Regions from separate parts of the Caballeronia sp. LjRoot31 genome, predicted to be linked through region 1. Evidence: predicted binding sites of a transcription regulator. Region 1 holds the regulator's gene; each other region holds the start of a gene.

Region 1 (3,248 bases):
CCTCGATGGTTTCCAGGCAATCCGACGTAAAACCCGGGCAGAACATGTCCACCCGCTTCACACCCGCCGCGCCAAGTTCCGCGAGCGAAGGCGCGGTATAAGGTTGCAACCATTCTGCCCGGCCAAAACGCGACTGGAATGTCACGCGGCATTCGACCGGCGACAACCCGAGCGCAGCCATGAGCAACGAACCGGTCTGTTGACACTGATCATGATACGGGTCGCCAAGATCCATGGTGCGCTTGGGCACGCCGTGGAAACTCAGCACCAGCCGGTCACCCGCTGCGAAGTCCGGCTGGCCGTGATGCCGCCAATAGTCCCGCACCTGCTCGGCCAGCGCGCCAATATAGGCCGGATGGTCTGCATATTGGCGGATGGTGCGCAATTCCGGCTGATTGCGCACGCGGCGCAAGGCGTTGAACGCGTCATCGAACGCCGTAGCCGTGGTCGACGACGAATACTGCGGATACATGGGTACGAGCAGCACGCGCTCGGCGCCTTCCAGCTTGAGTTGATTCATCATGGCCGGAATCCCGGGCGTGCCGTAGCGCATGGCGTAGTCAACGATCACGTGATAGTCGTTCACCATGAACAAGCGCCGCAACCCCTCCACCTGCCTTTCCGTATAGACCCGCAGCGGCGAGCCTTCGGGCAGCCATACCTGGGCATATTTCTTTGCTGACGCACGGCCGCGAAACGGCAGGATTGCCAGCCGCAGGATGACTTGCCACGCGAGCGCAGGAATTTCCACCACGCGCGGATCCGACAAGAACTGCGCGAGGTACTTGCGCACGGCCTTGGGCGTGGGCGCGTCCGGCGTGCCGAGGTTGATCAGCAGCACCGCAACGCGATGCGAAGCGGAAGGCTGCGAAGGCAACTCGAGGTCGTAGCGCATAAAGGGGAGAGGCTGTGAAGCCCGTGTCAGTCAAGTAAGTGAAACCCATTATAGCGGCGCGTTTCGGAACGCAACATCGGCCGAACGGCCGAGTGGTGAACGGGACTGGGGCAAGGCAAGATGGGTTGTCTGCCGGGGGATTCGCAGCATTTTGCGGGCCGGACCGGCAGACGGCGTATTGCACGCTTATTGCACTATTGCTGGCTACTGAGCGAGAGGGAGAGCAGGCGCGCGGTGATATCAACAATGGGAATCACGCGGTTGTAGGCCATCCGCGTAGGTCCGATCACGCCCAGCGTGCCCACGATCTTCCCGTTCACTTCATAGGGCGCGGTCACCACGCTCATTTCCTCGATCGGCACGAGATTCGACTCGCCGCCTATAAATATCTGCACGCCTTGCGCGTGGCTCGAGACATCGAGTAATTGAAGGAGACTCGTCTTTTGGTCGAACACGTCGAAGAGCTTGCGCAGCCGCGCCATGTCGGAGGAAAGATCCGCCACTTCCAGCAGGTTGCGCTCGCCGGAAATCAGCAGGGTGTCGCCTTGATCCGTTTCGTCGACGCTCGCGGCCACCGCTGCCTGCATCAGCGAGGTCATGTCGCCGCGCAGCGCGTCGATTTCCTCGCGCAGTCGGCGGCGTACTTCGTTGAAGGACAGCCCGGCGAAATTCGCATTGATATAGTTCGACGCCTCGGTGAGCTGCGACGGCGAATAGTCGCGCTGGGTCGCCATGATGCGGTTCTGCACGTCGCCTTCCGGCGTCACTATGATCAGCAGGATGCGTTTATCAGACAGGCGCATGAACTCGATCTGCTTGAACATGTGGCTGCGGCGCGGCGTGAGAATGACGCCCGCGAACTGCGACAGGTTCGACAGCACGCTGGCCGCGGCGGCCACGATCTTCGCCGGCTCGCCGCCCTGCAGCTTGATCTTGACGGCGGAGGTCATGGCTTCGTCGTCGGTAGTTTCGACGGTGAGCATGGTGTCCACGAAGAGCCGGTAGCCACGTGGCGTGGGAATCCGGCCCGCCGACGTATGCGGGCTCACCACCAGCCCGAGGTCTTCCAGGTCCGACATGACGTTGCGGATGGTGGCCGGGCTGAGCTCGAGTCCGGAATAACGGGACAGCGTGCGGGAACCGACCGGCTGACCTTCGGCGATATAGCGCTCGATCAGCGTCTTGAGGAGGGTCTGGGCACGTGGGTCTAGCATGGGGAAAGTTTAGCTCAACGTGTAAGGAAACAGCGAGCGCAGCAAATAGTGCGACGACGATTGACGTATTTTTGTCATTCACCCGTCATCAATTCATGATCCGCACCATTCTAACGACAATTCCCCGCCACGCCGGGCTTAACGTATACAGACAAGCCGTAGGCACCGCGGACGTGGCGCGCGGTTCTTTTCGACACTCACCTATGGTGTAATGCCGGCATGGAAATTGGCACCCAATTCAAGACCGTCGCGCTCGTGGGGCGCAACAACACGCCCGGCATCAGGGAGCCGCTGACGGCGCTCGCCGCGTGCATTGTGAAACGCGGCTTCGACGTCGTGTTCGAAGCGGAAACGGCGCATGACGTCGGCGTGACTGACTACCCCGCATTGACCGCGCCGGAAATTGGCGCGCGCGCGGACGTCGCGGTCGTGCTCGGCGGCGACGGCACCATGCTTGGCATTGGCCGGCAGCTCGCGCCGTATCGCACGCCGCTGATTGGCGTGAACCACGGGCGGCTCGGGTTCATCACGGACATTACGCTGGCCGAAATGCAGGAGCTGGTGCCTCAAATGCTCGCCGGCAGTTTCGAGCGCGAAGAGCGGACCTTGCTCGAAGCGCGCATTGTCCGTGACGGCCGGCCGATCTATCACGCGCTGGCGTTCAATGACGTCGTGGTGAATCGCAGCGGCTTTTCGGGCATGGCGGAGCTGCGTGTGTCGGTGGACGGGCGTTTCATGTACAACCAGCGCTCGGACGGCCTGATTGTCGCCACGCCCACGGGTTCGACCGCATACGCGCTCTCCTCCTCCGGACCGATCCTGCATCCGCAATTGCAGGGTTTTGTACTCGTACCCATCGCGCCGCATTCGCTGTCGAATCGTCCCATTGTTCTGCCCGACGACTCGCAAGTGGATATCCAGATTATTGGCGGCCGCGACGTGAACGTGAATTTCGACATGCAGTCGTTTACCGCGGTCGAATTGAACGACACCATTGAAGTGCGGCGTTCGCGTCATACCGTGCCGGTGTTGCATCCGGTCGGCTATAGCCATTACGCCACGCTGCGCAAGAAGCTGCACTGGAACGAATATCCCTCGCACGAAGACGCCACGAAACTCTAAGACGCCCATGCTCCGTC
Region 2 (3,248 bases), on a different contig from region 1:
TGTTTTCCTTGCCCACTTCAATGCGCTTGGCCTGGCCCAGTTCTGCCAACGTCGCCTTTTCCAGCGAAAGGCCGGTTTCTTCCGCGATCACCTGGCCGCCGGTCAGGATGGCGATGTCTTCGAGCAATGCCTTGCGGCGGTCGCCAAAGCCCGGCGCCTTAACCGCCACCGTTTTAAGAATGCCACGGATGTTGTTGACCACGAGCGTCGCAAGAGCCTCGCCCTCGACATCTTCAGCGATGATCAGCAACGGCCGTCCCGCCTTCGCGACCAGTTCCAGCACCGGCAGCAGATCGCGGATATTCGATACCTTCTTGTCGTGCAGCAGAACAAATGGATCGTCGAGAACGGCGACCTGTTTATCCTGATCGTTGATGAAATAGGGCGACAGGTAGCCGCGATCGAATTGCAGTCCTTCAACCACATCGAGTTCATCGTCGAGCGACTTGCCGTCCTCGACCGTGATCACGCCTTCCTTGCCGACACGATCGATCGCTTCTGCGATCCGCTGGCCGATCGATTCCTCGCCGTTCGCCGAGATGGTCGCGACCTGGGCGATTTCCTTGCTGGTCGTGGTGGGCTTGCTGATCTTTTTCAGTTCTTCGACAGCGGCAATCACGGCCTTGTCGATGCCGCGCTTCAGGTCCAGCGGATTGAGACCCGCCGCCACGTATTTCAGCCCTTCGCGCACGATCGCCTGTGCCAGCACGGTAGCAGTCGTGGTGCCGTCGCCGGCGTCGTCGCTGGTGCGCGAGGCGACTTCCTTCACCAGTTGCGCGCCGATATTTTGCAGCTTGTCGGCCAGCTCGATTTCCTTCGCGACCGACACGCCGTCTTTCGTCACGACCGGTGAGCCGAAGCTGCGTTCCAGCACTACATTACGGCCTTTGGGCCCAAGCGTTACCTTCACTGCATTGGCGAGGATGTTGACGCCTTCGACCAGCTTCGATCGTGCGTTGTCGCTAAAGACAATTTCTTTGGCTGCCATTTCTGAAGCTCCGTTATTGTTGGGTGACCACGGCGACAATGTCTTCTTCGCGCAGCACGAGCAGTTCGTTGCCGTCGACCTTGACCTGCTGGCCCGAGTATTTTCCGAAGAGCACGCGCTCGCCGACTTTCAGGTCAGGCTCGATGCGCTTGCCATCGCTATCACGCTTACCGGGGCCGACGGCAATGACTTCGCCCTGGTCCGGTTTTTCGGCGGCGCTTTCGGGAATCACGATACCCGATGCGGTTTTTGTTTCCTGGTCAAGGCGCTTGATGATCACGCGGTCGTGGAGCGGACGTAGGCTCATGGTTGGATTTCCGTTATGGTGAATGAGTAGCACTCTTCACAGGCGGGTGCTAACGGGAATCGAGTATAGGAATCTGTCGTGGCGCGATCCAATAACGAATACATGAAACGTTATCGGCGTTTAGCATTTGGCCGCCGCGCTTCGTGAGCACACATCACGCCTGTCACGCGACACGTCTTGACCATCGGCGCGGCTTGTGACGGCTTGTGACGCTCTCAAGCTGTCCCTGTATTGATTATTCCGTCTGACGCTTAGCACAACACGAATCGATGGTTCGTTACAGCCCGGTTCGCTGCTACATTCCGGCTGTGATGCACGCGTGCGTGCTCGCTCTATCTATAACTGCGCAGACCAACACATAATGAAAATCAAACTTTTCACCGCAGCTTTCATGGGGTCGCTGCTGATCATGTCGAGCCTGGCGCATGCTGATCGCCTCGACGATATCAAGAAGGCCGGCGTACTTCGCGTGGCAACTTTTGACAGCAATCCGCCCTTCGGCTTCGTCGATCCGAAGACCAACAAGATAGTCGGACTTGACGTGGACTACGCGAAAGCGGTCGCTGACAAACTCGGCGTCAAGCTTGAAATCCAGCCGACCAATCCGGCCAACCGCATTGCATTTCTAACATCGAAGAAAGTGGATCTCGTTTTCGCGAACTTCACTATCACCGACGAACGTAAGAAGGAAGTCGACTTCAGCACGCCGTACTTCGCGTCGGGTACGCAGTTCATCGCGAAGAAGGGCACGCTGAAGTCGCCGGATCAACTGAACGACCTGCGCATTGGCGCGGATAAAGGCACGACCAACGAGCAACAGGTTCGTGCCCAGTTTCCGCGGGCAACGATCGTAGCTTACGACGACACACCTTTTGCATTCGCTGCGTTGCGAACGGGTAATGTCCAGGCAATCACGCAGGATGGCCCGAAACTCGTCGGCTTGCTCGCCAACGTGCCGGACCGCGACAAGTACGAGATCCCGGCTTTCACCATATCGAACGACTATGAGGGCGTGGGTGTCCCGAAGGGCGAGCCGCGGCTGCTGGGTTTCGTCAATGACACGCTGACGGGCCTCGAAGCAAACGGCACCGCGAGCCACATCTACGACCAGTGGTTCGGGCCGAAAAGCCGTGCGCCGTTGCCGCGTTTGTTCAAGATCGGCGACCCGCAGAAGAGCTGATCGCTGCGTGTTCGGCCAAGCCCGGTTCGACTGTTCACGGTCGAACCGGGCTTGGCATTTCAATTTTCCATTCGTGTTTAGCTGAATGATTCCAATGAACGGATGGCTTGCCCCGAAGTACCTGATCTGGCTGCTCCAGGGCTTCGGTATGACGCTGGGATTGTCGGTCTCGGTGATGGTCACGGCGACGTTATGTGGCTGCTTGCTTGCCCTTGCGCGCACTTCGCGCGCGGCGCCCATGCGTCGTGCCGCCGCGCTCTATGTATTGGTATTTCGCAACTCACCGCTGATCGTGCAATTGCTGTTCTGGTATTTCGGCGTGGCGACGCTTTTGCCCGAAGCGACAATGACCTGGTTGAACACGCAACATGCGGTGGATCTCGGCGTGTTCAAGTTGCATTGGCCATCGTTTGAATTCGTGGCCGGCTGGATCGGGTTGACCTGTTATTCGACCACCTTCATTGGCGAGGAATTCCGCTCGGGATTATCGGGTGTTCCAGTGGGTCAACACAACGCGGCAGCCGCCCTTGGACTCACGCCGTTAGCCGCATTTGTTCACGTGATCTTGCCGCAAGCGGTGCGGATCGCGACGCCGCCGTTGTTCGGTCAGTACATGAATATCGTCAAGAACTCGTCGTTGACCATGGCGATCGGGCTGGCGGAACTCTCGTATTCGTCGCGTCAGGTGGATACCGAAACCTTCAAGACGTTTCAGGCATTTGGCATGGCAACCTTGCTGTACATACTGACCATCGCGATGCTGGAAGTTGCAC
Region 3 (3,248 bases), 250 kb from region 1:
GCGAAGCGGTAGCGGCGTGAAGGAACGCGGCTTTTACAGCAAGGAGTAGTGAGTAGGAAGTGACGCGCGATGATGTGGCCGGGTACCGCTTCCCAGCCACCGCGCAGCAGAAGTTTGCGAAGCAGGCGATAAAACACGACAACCGGTATCGACATGACGGCCGACGCTCACAAGGCGCCGCCCCGCCGGCCGAACCGCGACGCCCCACCGAACGGCGTCGAACCGGTGCTAATCCAGCGCCGCACGTGTTGCCTGCATCGCGAGCAACTGCCATTGCCCATCGACCTGAATGTGGATGGCCGTGTACGCGATCGGGAACAACAAGGCGCCGTTCTTCGACTCCATCTCGAGCAGCGCGCGCCCAAACACGATCCATGTGTCCCGGCCGCCCGGCATTACGTCCTGCGACTGGATCTCGATCTGCCGATAGCGCCGGCGCCCCGCCGTGATCGCGTCGATAAACTGACGCTTCGTCTCGCGCTTGCCATTGGTGTGCACGTAGCTGGCGTTCTCCGCCAGCAGCGCGTCCAGCAATTCGCCGTCACCGTCGACCATTGCACGGAAACGGTCGCGCTCGAGTTCACGGATTGCCTCGACGGGGGTATCGATGGGTTGTGCCGGCATCTTCGATTCCTTTCGCGCTAGAGGAACCGATGGACGCGGTCCTCGTCAGAAGTTGTATTGCAAATATATCTCGCTGAAATTTATACCAGGATTCGGGTGTTCGAAACCGGCGTTGGATAAATGCTGAAATCGCAAGCCTGCCTGATAGTTCTGATGCGCGCCAAATTGAGCGCCCACGCCCACCATGTCGGCAAACTGAAAGGATGAGGAAAAGGTCCGCGTCTCGGTTTCGCGAACGTGCGACAAGAGGCGTACGCCTACGCCAGCTTCAACATAGGGCCGAATCCATCCCGAACTCTTGATGAACCGGAATACCGGCGTGAAACCGAATTCCCAGATGCCCGGATGCGATGCCTGGCTTTCCCGAATATCCCAGTAGGCCACGTGCGCTTCGCCCACAACGGTGAAGTGGAAACCGCCGATTTGCCACCACGTCCAGTTGGGATCCCAGACGCCGCCGACATCGGCCTTCCGGACGTCGTGGTCGGCAACCCCGCCGGCGATCTGCAAGCCGAACTGATCGGCGTGGGCAGTGGCCGAAGCCAGGACCAGCGCACCGAACAAGGCACCGTAGAAAGAGCGCTTTTGCCAGACACTTTTGTTCTTCTGCATGAATACTCCGGAGCTGGATTCTCACAAAACAGGCTCGCCGCTAACGCAGCAAGTCGCCATTTTAGAGACGGTCTCAAAAAAGTGCTCAGAAGAGTTCTGCTGAATGAGGAAAACACGGAATTAAGTTTCGTCGAATCCCGATTGCCGGGTAAATCATGCGAAATCTTGCAAATTTCTTTCGGTAAGTTTGACAACGAAAGCGTTTCGCGGCGTGCAACAGTGCGGGAAAGCACTTATTGGCTATTGGAGCAGAGATTCTAATAGCGTATGGGAACTTGGACACACAAGGCCCCTCTAATCCTTAGCACTCGAAATAGCAGAGTGCTAATATCCTGCTAGACCCGGTTTTTCATCGGGTTTTTTGTTGATAAGGAGCATACAAGCGTGACCAATGCGATGACCCTCCCGAATACTGGACACTCGGCGCCGGCCAAGGCCGCTTCGGCAGGTGCGCTGACGTTTGCGCAGTCGTCCATGTTGACCGGCCAGATCGGCAACATCGACGCCTACATTTCGGCTGTCAACCGGATTCCGATGCTAACGCCGTCGGAAGAACGTCAGTACGCCACCGAATTCCGTGACAACGACAACCTGGACGCGGCGCGTCAGCTCGTGCTGTCGCATCTGCGCCTGGTGGTATCGATTGCCCGCAATTACCTGGGATACGGCCTTCCCCACGCCGACCTGATTCAGGAAGGCAATATCGGCTTGATGAAGGCTGTGAAGCGCTTCGATCCGCAACAAAACGTGCGGCTGGTGTCGTATGCCATGCACTGGATCAAGGCCGAGATTCACGAGTACATCCTGCGCAACTGGCGCACGGTGAAAGTGGCGACCACGAAGGCGCAGCGCAAGCTGTTTTTCAACCTTCGCAGCCACAAGACGGGGCACAACGCGTTCACGCCAGACGAGGTTGATAGTCTGGCGAAAGAGCTGAATGTGAAGCGCGAAGAAGTCTCGGAAATGGAAACGCGTCTTTCCGGCGGCGACATTGCGCTGGAAGGTCAGATCGACGACGGCGAAGAATCGTATGCGCCTATCGCGTATCTGGCCGACTCGCACAATGAGCCAACCAACGTGCTTGCATCGCGTCAGTTCGACAAGCTGCAAAGCGAGGGGTTGTCGACCGCGCTCGAATCGCTCGACGAACGCAGCCGCCGGATCGTTCAGGCGCGCTGGCTCGAAGTGGAAGACGACGGCTCGGGCGGCAAGACGCTGCATGAACTCGCCGACGAGTTCGGGGTATCGGCGGAACGGATTCGCCAGATCGAAGCCAGCGCAATGAAGAAAATGCGCACGGCGCTGCACGAGTACGCTTGACCGTTTAGCGCAGGAGTTTCGCCGCTTGAGTTTTTTAGCGGTGCGTGAACGGGCGAATGAGCATTGCGTGGAGAAGACTTGAAAGCCCGCCGTCGAAAGACGGCGGGCTTTTCTTTGTCTGCTCGATTTGCGTGTGTCCGGAGCGCCCGACACCTACCAATAAAAAGCGGCGCCAGAGGTTTCCCCATGGCGCCGCTCAGCGTCCAGCCAGCAGACCGTCTACAACCTCTAGCGCGACATCATGTGCGCACCGACGTTATGGAGTACCCACAATGTCCCGCCAATCAGGATCACCGCCACCAGCACGGCGAATCCGAGCGAGAGCAGATTCCATCGCTGCGATGAAGACGTGTTCATATGCAGGAAAAACACCAGATGCACGAGGATTTGAATGAACGCGAGCACCGCGATGGCGATGATCGATTCTGTCGGCCCCAACGCCTGTTGCATGACCAGTCCAAAAGCCGCAGCCGTCAGCACGACCGACAGGACGAAGCCAATGACATACGAGCGCACGCTGCCGTGGCCCGCGCCGGTATCGATTGAATGTGCGTTTGACATTTATACGACGCTCGTCAGATAAACAAAGGTAAAGACGCAAATCCACACGATGTCCAGAAAGTGCCAGAAAAGGCTGAGACACGTGAGGCGCGTCAGATCGCGCTGGGTAACTTTCTTGTTGCCGATTACCT

Evidence for each region. Region 1 encodes HrcA, which represses chaperone genes, less so after heat shock. Its sites were predicted from a motif close to TTAGCACTCNNNNNNNNNGAGTGCTAA; they were not measured.
Region 2: the regulator HrcA is predicted to act here: its motif matches at 1,322-1,348, upstream of ACSQ8V_RS35050 (co-chaperone GroES).
Region 3: the regulator HrcA is predicted to act here: its motif matches at 1,538-1,564, upstream of rpoH (RNA polymerase sigma factor RpoH).

Annotation. Positions count from the first base shown of each region.
Region 1 covers NZ_CAXURX020000001.1:563,811-567,058, reverse strand. The annotation lists gene hemH (ferrochelatase) at 1-895, opposite strand, end outside; gene hrcA (heat-inducible transcriptional repressor HrcA) at 1,090-2,109, opposite strand; gene ACSQ8V_RS02435 (NAD kinase) at 2,329-3,231, shown strand; gene recN (DNA repair protein RecN) at 3,239-3,248, shown strand, end outside.
Region 2 covers NZ_CAXURX020000003.1:1,424,548-1,427,795, forward strand. The annotation lists gene groL (chaperonin GroEL) at 1-988, opposite strand, end outside; gene ACSQ8V_RS35050 (co-chaperone GroES) at 1,002-1,295, opposite strand; gene ACSQ8V_RS35055 (ABC transporter substrate-binding protein) at 1,657-2,475, shown strand; gene ACSQ8V_RS35060 (amino acid ABC transporter permease) at 2,570-3,248, shown strand, end outside.
Region 3 covers NZ_CAXURX020000001.1:316,185-319,432, reverse strand. The annotation lists gene leuA (2-isopropylmalate synthase) at 1-20, shown strand, start outside; gene ACSQ8V_RS01445 (nuclear transport factor 2 family protein) at 229-624, opposite strand; gene ACSQ8V_RS01440 (acyloxyacyl hydrolase) at 670-1,236, opposite strand; gene rpoH (RNA polymerase sigma factor RpoH) at 1,621-2,556, shown strand; gene cyoD (cytochrome o ubiquinol oxidase subunit IV) at 2,785-3,117, opposite strand; gene cyoC (cytochrome o ubiquinol oxidase subunit III) at 3,118-3,248, opposite strand, start outside.